Regions from separate parts of the Micrococcus sp. HG099 genome, predicted to be linked through region 2. Evidence: predicted binding sites of a transcription regulator. Region 2 holds the regulator's gene; the other holds the start of a gene.

Region 1 (9,439 bases), on a different contig from region 2:
GGCCTGCAGACGTTCGACCTCCGCACGGCGGTGCACGCCGTCACCGCGCTCGAGTCGGCGCTGCTGGACCTGCACGGCCAGCATCTCGGCGTCCCGGTCGCCGAGCTGCTCGGTGACGGCCAGCAGCGCGACGTCGTCCCCATGCTGGGCTACCTCTTCTACGTCGGAGATCCCGACCGCACCGACCTCCCCTACCTGCGCGAGCCGGACGGCGCGGACGCGTGGGAGCGGCTCCGCCGGGAGGAGGCCATGACGCCCCAGGCGGTCGTGGCCCTGGCGGAGGCGGCCCAGGAGAAGTACGGCTTCCAGGACTTCAAGCTCAAGGGCGGCGTCCTCGACGGCGACTCCGAGGTGGATGCCGTGATCGCCCTGAAGGAGCGGTTCCCGGACGCCCGGATCACCCTGGACCCCAACGGCGGCTGGCTGCTTGAGGACGCCGTCCGCCTCGGACGGCGGATGCAGGGGGTCGTCGCCTACGCGGAGGACCCCTGCGGGGCGGAGGGCCGCTTCTCCGGCCGCGAGGTGATGGCGGAGTTCCGCCGCGCCACCGGCCTGCCCACGGCCACGAACATGATCGCGACGGACTGGCGGGAGATGTCCCACACGATCCGGGCGAACGCCGTCGACATCCCCCTCGCGGACCCGCACTTCTGGACGATGGCCGGCTCGGTCGCCGTCGCCCGCCTGTGCGCGGAGTTCGGGCTCACGTGGGGGTCGCACTCGAACAACCACTTCGACATCTCGTTGGCGATGTTCACCCACGTCGGCGCTGCGGCCCCCGGACGCATCACGGCCCTCGACACCCACTGGATCTGGCAGGACGGTCAGGGACTCACGCGCGATCCCCTGCAGATCCGCGACGGCGGGATCCGGGTGCCCGACGCCGCGGGTCTCGGCATCGAGCTGGACCGGGATCGACTCCAGGAGGCGCACGAGCTGTACCTGCGGCATGGTCTCGGCTCACGCGACGACGCCGTGGCGATGCAGCACCTGATCCCCGGGTGGACGTTCGACGCGAAGCGCCCCTGCCTCGTGCGCTGACGCCCGGCCAGCCTTCACATGACCGGCGTCCTTCTCGGCTTCACCACGATCCTCACGCTCATGGGCGTGGGGATCGTGGCCGGGCTGCTCCTCCCGGAGCCGACGGTGAGAGCGATGCGCACCGGGCTTTCCCCAGCGATCTACTACGTCTCGAATCCCGCTCTCATGCTGATCCTGCTGGCGAAGGCGGACTTGGGCACCTTGTTCGGGGTGTACATGCCCATCGCATTGGCCACGGCGGCGGCCGCAGGACTCGTCCACGCCGCGGTGAGCCGATGGATCCTGCGTCATGGGGCAGCGCACTCCGCAGTGGGGGCCATGGCCGCGTCCTACGGGAACGCGGGGACGATCGGCGTCCCGCTCGCCATGTTCGCCATGTCCGACGCCGGCCCTGCCGTCGCCGTCCTCACCGCTCAGCTCCTTCTCATCGCCCCCGCCTACCTGGTGCTGTTCGGGTGGTTGGACTCCCGACACCGTGCTGACCGTGGGGGTCAGGTGCGGACAGCCCTCCGCTCGATCGCCAACCCTGTGACCGTGGCGACCGCGGTCGGCGCAGTGATCGCCGCCGTCGGCTGGGAGCCACCCAAGGCATTGTGGACACCGATCACGATGCTGGGGGAGGCGTCTGTGCCGCTGCTCCTTGTCCTCTTCGGGCTGTCCCTGGTCACCCAGCGTCCGCTGTCCGGTCGAGGCATGGTCGTCGATGTGGTCGTCGCCACCGCCGTCAAGACGGCCCTCATGCCCGTCGTCGCGTGGTTCGTGGCGAGTAGTCTCTTCCACCTGAGCGGTGCGGCACTCATGGGAGCCGTCGTCATGGCGGCGCTCCCGACGGCGCAGAACGTCTTCCTCTTCTCCGACCGGTTCGACATGCCGAGTGAACTGGCCCGAGACGTCGTCCTGACTACGACGTTGGCGTCCCTCCCGTCGATCCTCATGATCACCCTCCTGATGGGGAGCACCTGAACAGCCGGCCCGGCTGCGCGCGGAGCTCCACCGCACCCACGCCCTACACGCCTCGGGCGCACTCGTTCCGACGAAACGCGGTTTCGACTGGAACGAGTGCGCCCGAGTGCGGCGTTCGGTACACCCGAAAGGGTCAGCCCTCCGAGCTCAGCGGGAGCGGTAGTTCGGGGCCTCCACCGTCATCATGATGTCGTGCGGGTGGGACTCCTTCAGGCCCGCCGCGGTGATGCGCACGAACCGGCCGTTCTCCTTGAGCTCGTCCACGGTGGACGCGCCCGTGTAGAACATGGTCTGGCGCAGGCCGCCCACGAGCTGGTGCACCACCGAGGCGATCGGGCCGCGGTAGGGCACCTGGCCCTCGATGCCCTCGGGGATCAGCTTGTCCTCGTCCGGCACGTCCGCCTGGAAGTAGCGGTCCTTGGAGAAGGAGCGCTTGCCGTTGCGGGTCTGCATGGCGCCCAGGGAGCCCATGCCGCGGTACGCCTTGAACTGCTTGCCCTGGTAGAACACCAGGTCGCCCGGGGACTCGGCGGTGCCGGCCAGCAGGGAGCCGAGCATCACGGACTCGGCGCCGGCCACGAGGGCCTTGCCGATGTCGCCGGAGTGCTGCAGGCCGCCGTCGGCGATCAGCGGCACGCCCGCCGGGCGGGTGGCCTTGGCGGCCTCGTAGATGGCGGTGATCTGGGGCACGCCGACGCCGGCCACCACGCGGGTGGTGCAGATCGAGCCCGGACCCACGCCGACCTTCACGGCGTCCGCGCCGGCGTCGACGATCGCCTTGGCGCCCGCGTAGGTGGCCGCCTGGCCGCCGATCACGTCCACGTGCGCAGCCGCCTTCTCCTTCTTCAGGCGGGCGATCATGTCCAGCACGCCGTGGGTGTGGCCGTTGGCGGTGTCCACCACGAGGGCGTCCACGCCGGCCTCCACGAGCGCCATGGCGCGCTCCCAGCCGTCGCCGAAGAAGCCGACGGCGCCGCCGACGCGCAGGCGGCCCTCGTCGTCCTTCGCGGCGTCCGGGTACTTCTCGGCCTTGTCGAAGTCCTTGATGGTGATCAGGCCCGTGAGGCGGCCGGCCTCGTCCACGAGGGGCAGCTTCTCCACGCGGTTCTGGGAGAACAGGCGGATGGTCTCCTCGCGGGAGATGCCCTCGCGCGCCGTGATCAGCGGCATGCGGGTCATGGCCGTGTCCACCGTGCGGGTCTCCCACTCCTCGTGGGGGATGAAGCGGGTGTCGCGGTTGGTGATGATGCCCAGCAGGGTCATGTCCTCGGCGACCACGGGCAGGCCGGAGACGCGGTACTGCGCGCACAGCTCGTCCAGGTCGGCGAGCGTGGCCTTCGGGCCGATCGTGACCGGGTCCTTGATCATGCCGGACTCCGAGCGCTTCACGGTGTCCACGTGGCGGGCCTGGTCCTCGATGGAGAGGTTGCGGTGGATGATGCCCATGCCGCCCTGGCGGGCCATGGCGATGGCCAGCGGGGCCTCGGTCACGGTGTCCATCGCCGCGGAGACGACGGGGATGTTGAGGCGGATGTTGCGGGTGAGCTGGGTGCTCGTGTCCGCCTCGGCCGGGATCACGTCCGTCGCGCTGGGCAGCAGCAGGACGTCGTCGTAGGTGAGGCCGAAGAAGCCGAAGGGATCCGCGGAGGAGTGGACGGGCTCGGAGCTGGGCCCGGTGCTGGTGGTGGTCACGAAGGCGCCTTTCGGGACGGGTGTTTCCGCGATTCTATGCCCGGGGGTCAAACCGGCGACCCGGGTGCGGGCCACATCACAGGACCCCCGCACTGGGCCACGCAGGGACGAGACGGACGTCACCACGACGTCACATGTCGCAATCCGTTTCGGCGTCATGGTATTGGACCGCCTAACCTCCCCGGATGAGCACCGCACAGTCCTCCCCCGCACCGGCGCCCCGACGCCGGCTCCCCGCCTGGACGTCGAACTTCGGCTGGCAGATCGTCGCCGCCCTCGTCCTGGGCCTCGTCCTCGGCCTCGTCGCCCGCTCGATGGGCCACACCCCCGACTCCCCCACTTGGCTGGGCGAGACGCTGGCCACGATCGGCAGCGTCTACATCAGCATCCTCAAGGCCACGGTCATCCCGCTGGTCTTCTTCGCCGTCGTCGCCTCGATCGCCAACCTGGCCCAGGTGACCAACGCGGCCCGCCTCGCCGCCAAGACCCTGCTGTGGTTCGCCATCACCAGCCTCATCGCGGTGCTGATCGGCCTCGCCGTCGGCGTCGTGATGCAGCCCGGCGTCGGCACCGGCCAGAGCGCCCCCGGGTCTTACCAGGCCCGCGACGTGGGCTGGCTTGACTTCCTCACCTCCATGGTCCCGGCCAACTTCCTCGGCCTGACCGTGAAGAGCGCCGTGGGCGAGGACGGCGCCGTGGCCTCCTCCCCCACCTTCAACGTGCTGCAGATCCTCGTGATCGCGATCGTCGTCGGCATCGCCGCCCTCAAGGTCGGCGAGAAGGCCGCCCCGTTCCTCACGTTCTCCCGGTCCGTCCTGGCCGTCATCCAGAAGCTGCTGTGGTGGATCATCCGCCTCGCTCCGATCGGCACCGTCGGCCTGCTCGGCAACGCCGTGGCCTCCTACGGCTGGTCCACCATGGGCACGCTGGCGAAGTTCGTGGTGGCGATCTACGTGGGCCTGGCGATCGTCATGTTCGTGGTCTACCCCGTGCTCGCCCGCCTGCACGGCCTGTCCGTGAAGCAGTTCTTCACCGGCGTGTGGCCGGCCGTCCAGCTCGGCTTCGTCTCCCGCTCCTCGCTCGGCACCCTGCCGGTGACCCAGCGGGTGGCCGAGCGGAACTTCGGCGTCCCCACCGGCTACGCGGCGTTCGCCGTCCCGCTGGGCTCCACCACCAAGATGGACGGCTGCGCCGCCATCTACCCGGCCATCGCGGCCGTGTTCGTGGCCCAGTTCTACGGGATCGAGATGAGCCTGGGCCAGTACGCCCTCGTGGTGCTCGTCTCCGTGCTCGGCTCCGCCGCGACCGCCGGCACCACCGGCGCCACCGTGATGCTCACCCTCACCCTCTCCACCGCCGGCCTGCCGCTCGAGGGCCTCGCGCTGCTGCTCGCCGTCGACCCGATCGTGGACATGGGCCGCACCGCCACCAACGTGGCCGGCCAGGCGCTCGTGCCCGCCCTCGTGGCCAAGCAGGAGGGCATCCTCGACCAGGCCCGCTACGACGCCGAGCGCGTCGACATCATGGGCGAGGACGAGGAGGAGATCGTCGAGGCCCGCGCCCAGGACCGCGACGACGACCAGGACCAGATGGTCGGCGCCGCCGCCCGCCCCGCGCGGGACTGACCCCGGCCCGCCGGCCCGCTGGCGCGCGGCGCCTCGACGCCCCCGGAGCCCCGGAATCCCGTTTCGTGCGGGAAACGGGAGCCTCCGGGGGCGCTTTCGTGCAGGAAACGGGAGGCTGCCGGAGCACTTTCGTGCGGGAAACGGGAGGCTAGGCACGGGCGCCGACCCCGCCCCCGCCGCACGCCCCCGGACACGGGACCGGCCCCTCACCCGAAGGTGAGGGGCCGGTCCCGTGTGAACACGCGGATCAGTGCTGGTGCTCGTCCTCGTCCTCGGGCTTGTCCGCCACGAGGGTCTCGGTGGTCAGCACGAGGGCCGCGATGGAGGCGGCGTTGGCCAGCGCGGAGCGGGTCACCTTGACCGGGTCGATCACGCCGTCGGCGATCAGGTCGCCGTAGACGCCGGTCTTCGCGTTGAAGCCGTGGTTCGGCTCCAGCTCGGCGACCTTGGAGACCACCACGTAGCCGTCCTCGCCCGCGTTCTGGGCGATCCAGCGCAGCGGCTGCTTCAGGGCCTTGCGGACGATGTCCACACCCACGGCCGCGTCACCGGTCAGGGCCTGGACGTCGGCGTCGGTGTCCAGCACGGACAGCGCGTTGATGAGCGCGGTGCCGCCGCCGGCCACGATGCCCTCCTCGAGGGCGGCGCGGGTCGAGGACACGGCGTCCTCGATGCGGTGCTTGCGCTCCTTGAGCTCCACCTCGGTGGCGGCGCCCACGCGGATCACGCCGATGCCGCCGGCGAGCTTGGCGAGGCGCTCCTGGAGCTTCTCGCGGTCCCAGTCGGAGTCGGTGGCGGCCGACTCGGCCTTGATCTGGGCGACGCGGGCCTCCACGTCCTCGGCAGAGCCGCCGCCGTCGACGATGGTGGTCTCGTCCTTGGTCACGGTGATGCGGCGGGCGGAGCCGAGCACGTCCAGGTCGGCCTGCTCGAGCTTCATGCCGAGGTCCGGGGAGACCACCTGGGCGCCGGTGAGGACGGCGATGTCCTGCAGCATGGCCTTGCGGCGGTCGCCGAAGCCCGGGGCCTTCACGGCCACGACGTTCAGGGTGCCGCGGATCTTGTTGACCACGAGGGTGGACAGGGCCTCGCCCTCGATGTCCTCGGCGATCACGAAGAGCGGGCGGCTGGCCTGCAGCACCTTCTCCAGCACGGGCAGGAGCTCCTGCACGTTGGAGATCTTGCCGGAGTTGATCAGGACGTACGGGTCCTCCAGCACGGCCTCTTGACGCTCGGCGTCGGTGACCATGTACGGGGACAGGAAGCCCTTGTCGAACTGCATGCCCTCGGTGACGTCCAGCTCGGTGGAGGTCGTGGAGGACTCCTCGATGGTGATCACGCCGTCGGTGCCCACGGTGTCGAACGCGCGGGCCAGCAGCTCGCCGACCTCGTCGTTCTGGGCGGAGATGGCGGCCACGTGGGCCACCTCCTTGCCCTCGACCGGGCGGGCGTTCTCCTGGAGGCGCTGCTCGACGGCGGCCACGGCCACCTCGATGCCCTTCTTGACCTCGCCGGGGGCCGCGCCGGCGGCGACCTGGCGCATGCCCTCGTTCACCAGGGCCTGGGCCAGCACGGTGGCGGTGGTGGTGCCGTCGCCCGCGATGTCGTTGGTCTTGGTGGCGACCTCCTTGGCGAGCTGGGCGCCCATGTTCTCGTACGGGTCGTCGAGCTCCACCTCACGGGCGATCGTGACGCCGTCGTTGGTGATGGTGGGGGCGCCCCACGCCTTGTCGAGCACCACGTTGCGGCCCTTGGGGCCGAGGGTGACCTTGACGGTGTCGGCGAGCTTGTCGATGCCGGCCTGGAGGGCGCGGCGTGCGTCGTCGTTGAAAGCCAGCTGCTTGGCCATGACGGACGCTCCTTTCGTTCAGGGAGTCAGGGGGTGCGGGGACGCGAGGGGCCCGGGGCGCGCGCACCGGTGCGGTGCGCGCCGCTCACCGGGCCCGTCGCGGCGGGGTCACTTGGTGACGACGGCCAGCACGTCGCGGGCGGAGAGCACCAGGTACTCCTCGCCGCCGACCTTGACCTCGGTGCCGCCGTACTTGGAGTACAGCACCACGTCGCCCTCGGCGACGTCGACGGGCACGCGGTTGCCGTTCTCGGCGACCCGGCCCGGGCCCACGGCCACGACCTGGCCCTCCTGCGGCTTCTCCTTGGCGGTGTCCGGGATCACGAGGCCGGACGCGGTGGTCTGCTCGGCCTCCAGGGGGCGGACAACGATGCGATCCTCGAGGGGCTTGATGGAGACAGACATGCTGCACACTCCTTCTTCGTCGACGTGCGGCTCCGGCGGGCTCGCCGGTCCGCTGATGCTGTGGTCTGCGGGTGCGCCACGGGCGTCAGACCCTCCGTCGTCGCGGTGCCGGACGGTCCACCTCGGGCATTGGCACCCGGTACCCCCGAGTGCCAGTCCAGACTCTACTCCGGGTTTTGGCACTCCTTCAACATGAGTGCCAGCCGTGTCCGCCAGGGGCGGAGGGGCCGTGGCGGGGCGGCTCTCGGGGCGGGGCGGCCGCCGCCGGGCCGCTCCCCCGGCTGCTGGCCCACTGCCCCTCTCCCCGGCCGACCTCCCAGCCCGGTCCCGCCGGACCGTTCCCCCTCCACTTTCTGTCCGGCCGTTCCCCCGTCCCGCCCGGTGGCGTTGCGCTCACAACACGCCGTCGGCCGGTCCGTCGTGCGGCGCGTCATGAGCGCAACGGGCGCTGCGGGCCCCTGTTGCGCCGGGCCTCCGTCGTCGGGCACTCCTGCACAGCCCACGCCCGGCCGCATCGTGTCCACGGCGCCCGCCGCCCCGGCGCCTCCGGGGCCGTCGTCCAGGGAGCATCTCCCCCATGACGACGACGTCCCGCACCCGCCTGCCTCCGCTTCCGCTCGTCTTCACCGTGGCCGAGGCTCGCACCAAGGGCGCGAGCCGGTCCCGGTTGCGGCGCCTGGACCTGGCAGTGCCGCTGCACGGCGCCCGCGTCCAGTCCGTGGGCACTCCCCCGACCTGGACCGGGCTCGGCTTCGCCGCCCCGCCGCACTCCTGGAGCGTCGAAGATCTGACCGCCCTGCAGCGCCTGCGGCCGGACGCGGTGCTCTCCCACGCCACCGCCGCCCACCTGCACGGGATCCCCCGCCCCCTGGACCGTGCCGTCGACGCCCCCGAGCCCGTCTCCGTCTCGACTCCCCGCGACGTCCGCCGTCCCGGCGTGCGGGTGCACCGCCGGACCGTGCCGCCGGAGCACAGGAGCGTGGTCCACGGGCTCACGGTCACGAGCCCGGAGCGGACCTGGGCGGATCTGTGCGCCCTCCGTCCGCGCTGGGATGAGGCGGACCTCGTCGCCGCCGGCGACCATCTCGTCCGGCACCCGTGGGCGGGCGGCGGGCGGCTTCCGCCGCGCACCACCGTCGAACGCCTGGCCGAGGTCCTCGAGGCGCTCGCCCCGTTCCACGGCGTCGGCCGGGCCCGTGCCGCCCTGGGGCGGGTCCGCGTCGGAGCGGACTCCGCCATGGAGACCCACGCCCGCCTGGCGCTCATCGACGCGGGCCTGGGCGAGCCCCTGCTCCAGCACAAGGTCGCCCCCGACGATCCCGCACTGGCCGAGTCGGACCTGTACTTCGCCGACCTCCGGGTCGCCCTCGAGTACGACGGCGAGCATCACCTCGACCGGCAGCAGCAGGCCCGGGACGCGCGCCGGGACCGGCGCCTGCTCTCCTACGGCGTGACGCCGATGCGGATCACCGCTGCGGACCACGCCGAGGGCTACCGCAGCGTCATCGCCCAGCTGCAGCAGCGCCGTCGTGCTCACGACTCGCCGTCTGAGGAAACGGCACGCGGCGAGTCGTGAGCGCAACGCCGGGCGAGGACGCGAGGAGCGGAGCTGGAGCCCGCCCCGCCCCGCTCCCCCGAAGCACCCGGCCCCGCTCCCCCGCGGCCGTCAGTAGTACACGGCCAGGGGTCCGTGCGGGCCGTCGACCACGTTGCACGGGGTGCGGAAGATGCGCTCGAGCACCTCGGGGCGCAGGATCTCGCCGGGGGTGCCCGTCTCCACCACCTGGCCGTCGCCCATGGCCACGATGTGGTCGGCGTAGCGGGCGGCGAAGTTGATGTCGTGCAGCACGATCACCACGGTGCG
Region 2 (7,111 bases):
GGGCGCCATCCTCCTCGTGGACGCCGCACAGGGCATCGAGGCGCAGACGCTGGCGAACCTCTACCTCGCAATGGAGCACGAGCTGGAGATCATCCCCGTGCTCAACAAGATCGACCTGCCCGCCGCGGATCCGGACCGCTACGCGGCCGAGCTGGCGACCCTGATCGGCTGCGAGCCCGAGGACGTGCTGCGCGTGTCCGGCAAGACGGGCGTCGGCGTCGAGGACCTGCTGGACCGTGTGGTCCGGTCCATCCCCGCCCCCGAGGGCGAGGCGGACGCCCCGGCGCGCGCCATGATCTTCGACTCGGTGTACGACACCTACCGCGGCGTGGTCACCTACGTCCGCGTGGTGGACGGCCGGCTCTCCCCGCGCGAGAAGATCCGCATGATGTCCACGGGCGCCACCCACGAGCTCCTCGAGATCGGCGTGTCCTCCCCGGAGCCGACGCCCACGAAGGGCCTGGCCGTGGGCGAGGTGGGCTACCTCATCACCGGCGTGAAGGACGTGCGCCAGTCGAAGGTGGGCGACACGGTCACCAACCACGCCAAGCCGGCGGCGGAGGAGCTCGGCGGCTACGAGGACCCCAAGCCGATGGTGTTCTCCGGCCTGTACCCGATCGACGGCTCGGACTACCCCGTGCTGCGTGACGCCCTGGACAAGCTCAAGCTCAACGACGCCGCGCTGGTCTACGAGCCCGAGACCTCCGTGGCGCTCGGCTTCGGCTTCCGCGTGGGCTTCCTGGGCCTGCTGCACCTGGAGATCGTGCGCGAACGCCTCGAGCGCGAGTTCAACCTGGACCTGATCTCCACCGCCCCCAACGTGGTCTACGAGGTCACCCGGGAGGACCGCGAGGTGGTCACCGTGACCAACCCCTCCGAGTTCCCCGAGGGCAAGATCCACGAGGTGCGCGAGCCCATGGCCTCGGCCACGATCATCGTGCCCGCCGAGTTCATCGGTGCCGTCATGGAGCTGTGCCAGGCCAAGCGCGGCAACCTGCGCGGCATGGACTACCTCTCCGAGGAGCGCGTGGAGATCCGCTACTGGATCCCGCTCGCGGAGATCGTGTTCGACTTCTTCGACCAGCTCAAGTCCCGCACCAAGGGCTACGCCTCGCTGGACTGGAAGGCCGACGGCGACCAGGTGGCGGACCTCGTCAAGGTGGACATCCTCCTGCAGGGCGAGCAGGTGGACGCCTTCTCCTCGATCACCCACAAGGACAACGCCTACTCCTACGGTGTGATGATGACGGGCAAGCTCAAGGAGCTCATCCCGCGCCAGCAGTTCGAGGTGCCGATCCAGGCCGCCATCGGCTCGCGCGTCATCGCCCGCGAGAACATCCGCGCGATCCGCAAGGACGTGCTCTCCAAGTGCTACGGCGGTGACATCTCCCGCAAGCGCAAGCTGCTCGAGAAGCAGAAGGAGGGCAAGAAGCGCATGAAGATGGTCGGCCGCGTGGAGGTGCCCCAGGAGGCGTTCATCGCCGCCCTGTCCTCCGACGGCGCCGGCGCCGACTCGGCCGCGAAGAAGTAAGTGCCCGCCCTGCCCCTGGGCGCGCCCGTGCCCGACGACGGCCGGCTGCCGGCCGCCGTCGGCGAGCGGGTGCGCGCGGCCGAGGACGGCGCGGCGCGCACCTTCAGCCTGTACGTCCACGTGCCCTTCTGCACCGTGCGGTGCGGCTACTGCGACTTCAACACGTACACGGCCGTGGACCTCGGCCCCGGCGCCGGCCGCGGCGACTACTGGGAGTCCGCCGTGGCGGAGCTGGGCTTCGCGCAGCGCGCCCTCGAGGCGTCGGCCGTGCCGGCCCGCCCGCTGCACACGGTGTTCTTCGGCGGCGGCACGCCCACGCTGCTGCCCGCGGCGGACCTCGTGCGGATCCTGCGCGAGGCCGTGGAGCGGTTCGGGATCGTCCCCGGGGCCGAGGTGACCACCGAGGCCAACCCGGACACCGTCACCCCGGAGTACGCCCGGGAGCTCGCCGCGGGCGGCTTCACGCGCCTGTCCCTGGGCATGCAGTCGGCGGCGCCCCACGTGCTGGCCACGCTGGAGCGCACCCACCGCCCCGAGTCCGTGCCGGCCGCCGTCGCCGCGGCCCGCGACGCCGGGCTCGAGGTGTCCCTGGACCTGATCTACGGCACCGCGGGAGAGTCCCTGCAGGACTGGCGGGACACCCTGCACGCCGCCGTCGAGCTGGCCCCCGACCACGTGAGCGCGTACTCGCTGATCGTGGAGGAGGGCACGAAGCTCGGCGCCCAGGTGGCCCGCGGCGAGGTCGCGGACGTGGACCCGGACGACCAGGCGGACAAGTACCTGCTCGCCGAGGAGATCCTGGGCGCGGCGGGGTTCCGCTGGTACGAGGTCTCCAACTGGGCGCACGATCCGGAGGGCGCCGGCGTCCACCGGGCCCGGCACAACGTGGCCTACTGGGAGGACCAGGACTGGTGGGGGATCGGCCCCGGCGCGCACTCGCACGTGGCCGGCGTCCGCTTCTGGAACGCGAAGCACCCCGCCGCCTACGCCCAGCGCCTGGCCACCGGGGTCACGCCCGCTGTGGGGCGGGAGCAGCCCGACGCCGCGGCGCGCCGGCTCGAGCGGATCATGCTGGCCGCGCGGACCTCGGAGGGGCTGCCGGCCGCGGAGGCGGTCTCGGACGAGCCCGGCGACGCCGAGCGCGTCCGCCGGGTCACGGCCGAGCTGATCGCCGCGGGGCTGCTGGACGGCCGCGCGGCGCTGGCCGGGCGGCTGGTGCCCACGCTGCAGGGCCGGCTGCGCAACGACGCGATCGTGCGCGCGCTGGCCGGGTTCTGAGCCGCGGGACCCCGCTCGGCCCGACCTCGCCCGGCGCGCCCGAGCGCCGCCGCGTTCGCGCGGCGCGGACCGGACGTCAGCGCAGGATGCGCAGGTTGAACGGGTAGCGGAAGGGCCGGCCCTTGGACACGTGCGAGGCGCCCATGACGCCGTACACGGACATGACGGCCCAGGAGAGTGCGCCGAGGATCGCGAAGATCGCGCCGATCACGGGCAGCAGCGCGAGGAAGAAGAACAGCGTGGTGATCAGGGTCGGCGGCCCGGAGAAGTTCAGGGCCTCCTTGGACTCCTGGGAGGTGAACGGCCCGCGGTCCCGGTAGAGCAGCCACACCACGAGCGGGCCGAGGACGCCGAACGCGAGGCTCAGGTGGGCCAGGGCCGCGCGGTCCCGGTCCTGCTTGGCCGTGAGCGGGGTGGCCCGGCCGCCGGCGGAGGCCAGCCAGGCGGGCGGCTCGTGGCCGGGGCGGCCGGCGTCGGGCTGCGCGCTGGGGTTCACGAGGGGCTCCTGATCGGTCGCGTGGCCCGGTCCGCGTGGGCCGGGCTCGGGGGCATGGGTCAGCATAGCGCGGCGCCCGGACCGGCCGCGGGAGTCGGGGGCCGCTCAGCGCTCCGGCTCGGCGGTGAGGAAGTCGATGAGCTCCTCCACCCGTCCCAGCAGCGAGGGCTCGAGGTCCGCGTAGCTGCCCACGTGGGACAGCAGCCGCTTCCAGCCCAGGCCCGTGGCCTCCTTCGTGCCGTGGGGCCAGCCCAGGCCCTGGAGCACGCCGGTCTTCCAGTCCTGGCCCTTGGGGACCACGGGCCAGGCCGGGATGCCCAGGACGGCCGGCTTGATGACCTGCCACACGTCCACGTAGGGGTGGCCGAGGATGAGCACGTTGCCGGCGGAACCGGGCACGCGCATGGCCTCGGCGGCGATCCGCTCCTCCTTGGAGCCGGGGACGAGGTGGTCCACGAGGATCCCCAGCCGGCGTCGGGGACCGGGGTCGAAGGCGGCGATCGCCCCGGCGAGGTCGTCCACGCCGTGCAGGGGCTCGACGACGATCCCCTCCAGGCGCAGGTCTTCGCCCCAGACCTTCTCCACCAGCTCGGCGTCGTGCACGCCCTCGACCCAGATGCGCGAGGCGCGCGCGGTGCGGGCCCGGACGCCCTCGACCCGGCGCGAGCCGGAGGCGGTGCGGGCGGGCGGGCGCGGGGCGGAGGCGACGTGGAGGACCAGGGTGACGGGCTCGCCGTCGATCCAGAAGCCGCCGCCGAGGGGGAAGCCGCGGCGCACGCCCCGGCGGTCCTCCAGCACCACCGTGTGCACGCCGCCGGCGCGCTCCACGCGGATCACGGCGCCGGTGAACCCGGAGGCCACGTCCTCCACCACGGTGCCCGGCGCGGCGGGCACGTCCCGCGCGGGGCGCCCGGGACGCCGCGTCATCTCCTCATGGCCCGCGGGGCCCCAGCTGCTCCAGTCCATGGGAGGGCACGGTAGCAACGGGCCGGCGCGATCACCGTGAGCGAAGCCGCCCCCGGGACGCGGGCGCCCGGCGCGGACCGGGCGATAGGATCAGCACTTGAGGTGCCGGAGTGCCAGTCATGAGCCGCCGGCGCCCGGCCGGGACCGCGAAGACAGAGGAGGACCGAGATGACGGAGCAGCCCCGCCGCCTCCAGGTGCTCCAGGCGATCGTGGAGGAGTACGTGGCCCGCCGCGAGCCCGTGGGCTCCAAGGCCCTGGTGGAGCGGCACGCCCTCGGCGTGTCCTCGGCCACCGTGCGCAACGACATGGCCGCCCTCGAGGAGGAGGGACTCATCGTGGCCCCGCACACCTCGGCCGGACGGGTCCCCACGGACAAGGGGTACCGCGTGTTCGTGGACCGGCTCTCCGAGGTCAAGCCGCTCTCCCCGGCCGAGCGCCGGGCCGTGCGCACCCTGCTGGACCCCTCCACCGACACCGAGCACATGATGGAGACCACGGTGCGCCTGCTGGCGCAGCTGACCCAGCAGGTCGCGGTGGCGCAGTTCCCCCACGAGGACGGCTCCACGGTGCGCCACCTCGAGCTCGTCCCGCTGACCCCGGCCCGCGTGCTCGTGGTGCTCATCCTTTCCACCGGGCGCGTGGACCAGCGCCACGTGGTGCTGGAGACGCCCCTGCCCGAGGCGGACCTCGCCGTGGTGCGCGGGCTGCTGCTGGACGCCGTGCTCGGCCTGGGCCCCGCCCAGGCCGCCGCCGTGGTGGACGCCGCGGTGGTCCGCATGCGCCCCGAGCACCGCGACGCCGCGGCCCTGGTGGCCGGGGCCGTGCACGCGCTGCTCGAGGCCGGCCGCCAGGACCGGATCGTGATGGCCGGCACCGCGAACCTGGCCCGCTCCACCGGGGACTTCGGCGCGTCCATCGGGCCCATCCTCGAGGCGCTCGAGGAGCAGGTGGTGCTGCTGCGCCTGCTCACGGAGATGGAGCACGACGCGCACGGGGTGTCCGTGCGCATCGGCTCCGAGAACGCCGGCTCCCTCGCGGACACTTCGGTGGTGGCCGCCGCCTACGGACCCGGCGCCGTGGCCAAGGTCGGCGTCGTCGGCCCCACCCGGATGGACTACCCGGGCACCATGGCCGCCGTCCGCGCCATCGCCCGGTACCTCTCCCGCATCCTGACCACCTGAGGGGCGCCCGCCGCGTCCCGCCCGCCGGGCCCGAACCCGCACCCCCTGCACGTCCCGCTCGTCCTGAGAGGAAGACCCCACCGTGACCGACCACTACGCGACCCTCGGCGTTAGCCGCGACGCCAGCACCGAGGAGATCCGACGGGCCTACCGCAAGCTGGCCCGCACCCACCACCCGGACGTGAACCCGGACCCGGAGGCCGCCGAGCAGTTCAAGCGCATCTCCCACGCCTACGAGGTCCTCTCGGACGAGGGCCGCCGTCGCGCCTACGACACCACCGGCAACGAGAACGGCCAGTCCGGCTTCCCCGGCGGGTTCGGCGGGGGCGGGGGCTTCGGCGGCTTCGCCGACATCTTCGAGACGTTCATGAACGCCGCCGGCCAGGGCGGCCGCGGCGGTCCGGCCAGCCGCGCGCGCCGGGGCCAGGACGCGCTCGTGACCGCCCCGATCGACCTCGAGGACGCCGTGTTCGGCGGCGAGCAGACCATCACTCTGGACACGGCCGTGCGCTGCGAGCGCTGCGAGGGCTCGTGCTGCGAGCCCGGCACCGAGCCCGAGACCTGCCAGACCTGCCAGGGCCACGGCATGATCCAGCGCCCCATGCGCTCCCTGCTGGGCACCGTGATGGCCACGGAGGCCTGCCCCGCCTGCCAGGGGTTCGGCACCGTCATCCCCGACCCCTGCCACGAGTGCGCCGGCCAGGGCCGCGTGCGCACCCGCATCCCGCTCACCCTGCGCATCCCCGCCGGCGTGGACGACGGCACCCGCATCCACCTCGCCGGCCGCGGCGAGGCCGGCCCCGGCGGCGGCCCGAACGGCGACCTCTACGTGGAGATCGCCGTGCGCCCGCACGAGACGTTCCGCCGCGAGGGTGACCACCTCGCCACCACCGTCACCGTGCCCATGGCCGCGGCCGCCCTCGGCACCACGGTCACCCTGGCGACCCTCGACGGCGAGCAGACCGTCCGCCTCGAGCCGGGCGTGCAGTCCGGCCACGTGGAGACCCTCGCCGGCCTCGGCGTGGGACGGCTGCGCGGCCAGGGCCGCGGCGACCTCAAGGTGGACGTCGTCGTCACCACGCCGACCGACCTCGACGACGAGCAGCGCGAGCTGCTCGAGCGCCTGGCCGAGCTGCGCGGCGAGGAGGTCGTGCACGGCACGCCCCCGGCCCGCGGCATGTTCGCCCGGCTGCGGGAGAACCTGAGGAACCTGTGACCGCGCCCCTGTTCCACCTCGAGCCGGGCGCGCTGACCGGCGCGGCGCCGGGCGCCGAGGTCTCCTTCGGCGGCCCCGAGGCCCGGCACGCGGCCGCCTCGATGCGGCTCGCGCCGGGGGAGTCGGTCCTGCTCGCGGACGGCTCCGGGGTCCGCGGCCACGGCACCGTGCTCGCCGCCGCCCCCGACGCGGTGACGGTGCGCCTGGACGCGGTCGACGAGGAGCCCGCCGCCGTCCCGGCCCTCGTGCTCGTCCAGGCCCTGGCCAAGGGCGACCGGGACCTCATGGCCGTCCAGGCCGCCGTCGAGCTCGGCGTGGACGCCGTGGTGCCGTGGGAGGCCGAGCGCTCCATCGTGCGCTGGAAGGGCCCCAAGGCCGAGAAGGCTCGGCAGAAGTGGGCCGACACGGCGCGCGCGGCCGCCAAGCAGGCCCGCCGCGCCCG

Evidence for each region. The regulator HrcA, encoded in region 2, represses chaperone genes, less so after heat shock. The targets are predictions, from matches to a motif close to TTNGCACTCGNNNNNNNCGAGTGCNAA.
Region 1: groES (co-chaperone GroES) is a predicted target of HrcA. The motif match lies at 7,752-7,778, and genes of this name have one in related genera.

The regions. Positions count from the first base shown of each region.
Region 1 is NZ_JANQCJ010000009.1:3,974-13,412, reverse strand. It holds gene NWP10_RS01825 (enolase C-terminal domain-like protein) at 1-1,041, shown strand, start outside; gene NWP10_RS01820 (AEC family transporter) at 1,060-2,004, shown strand; gene guaB (IMP dehydrogenase) at 2,152-3,696, opposite strand; gene NWP10_RS01810 (dicarboxylate/amino acid:cation symporter) at 3,882-5,321, shown strand; gene groL (chaperonin GroEL) at 5,569-7,170, opposite strand; gene groES (co-chaperone GroES) at 7,279-7,575, opposite strand; gene NWP10_RS01795 (hypothetical protein) at 8,153-9,151, shown strand; gene NWP10_RS01790 (ABC transporter ATP-binding protein) at 9,242-9,439, opposite strand, start outside.
Region 2 is NZ_JANQCJ010000082.1:182-7,292, reverse strand. It holds gene lepA (translation elongation factor 4) at 1-1,531, shown strand, start outside; gene hemW (radical SAM family heme chaperone HemW) at 1,532-2,809, shown strand; gene NWP10_RS08060 (DUF4870 domain-containing protein) at 2,886-3,305, opposite strand; gene NWP10_RS08055 (DUF3097 domain-containing protein) at 3,411-4,271, opposite strand; gene hrcA (heat-inducible transcriptional repressor HrcA) at 4,440-5,453, shown strand; gene dnaJ (molecular chaperone DnaJ) at 5,536-6,669, shown strand; partial or broken gene NWP10_RS08040 (16S rRNA (uracil(1498)-N(3))-methyltransferase) at 6,666-7,111, shown strand, end outside.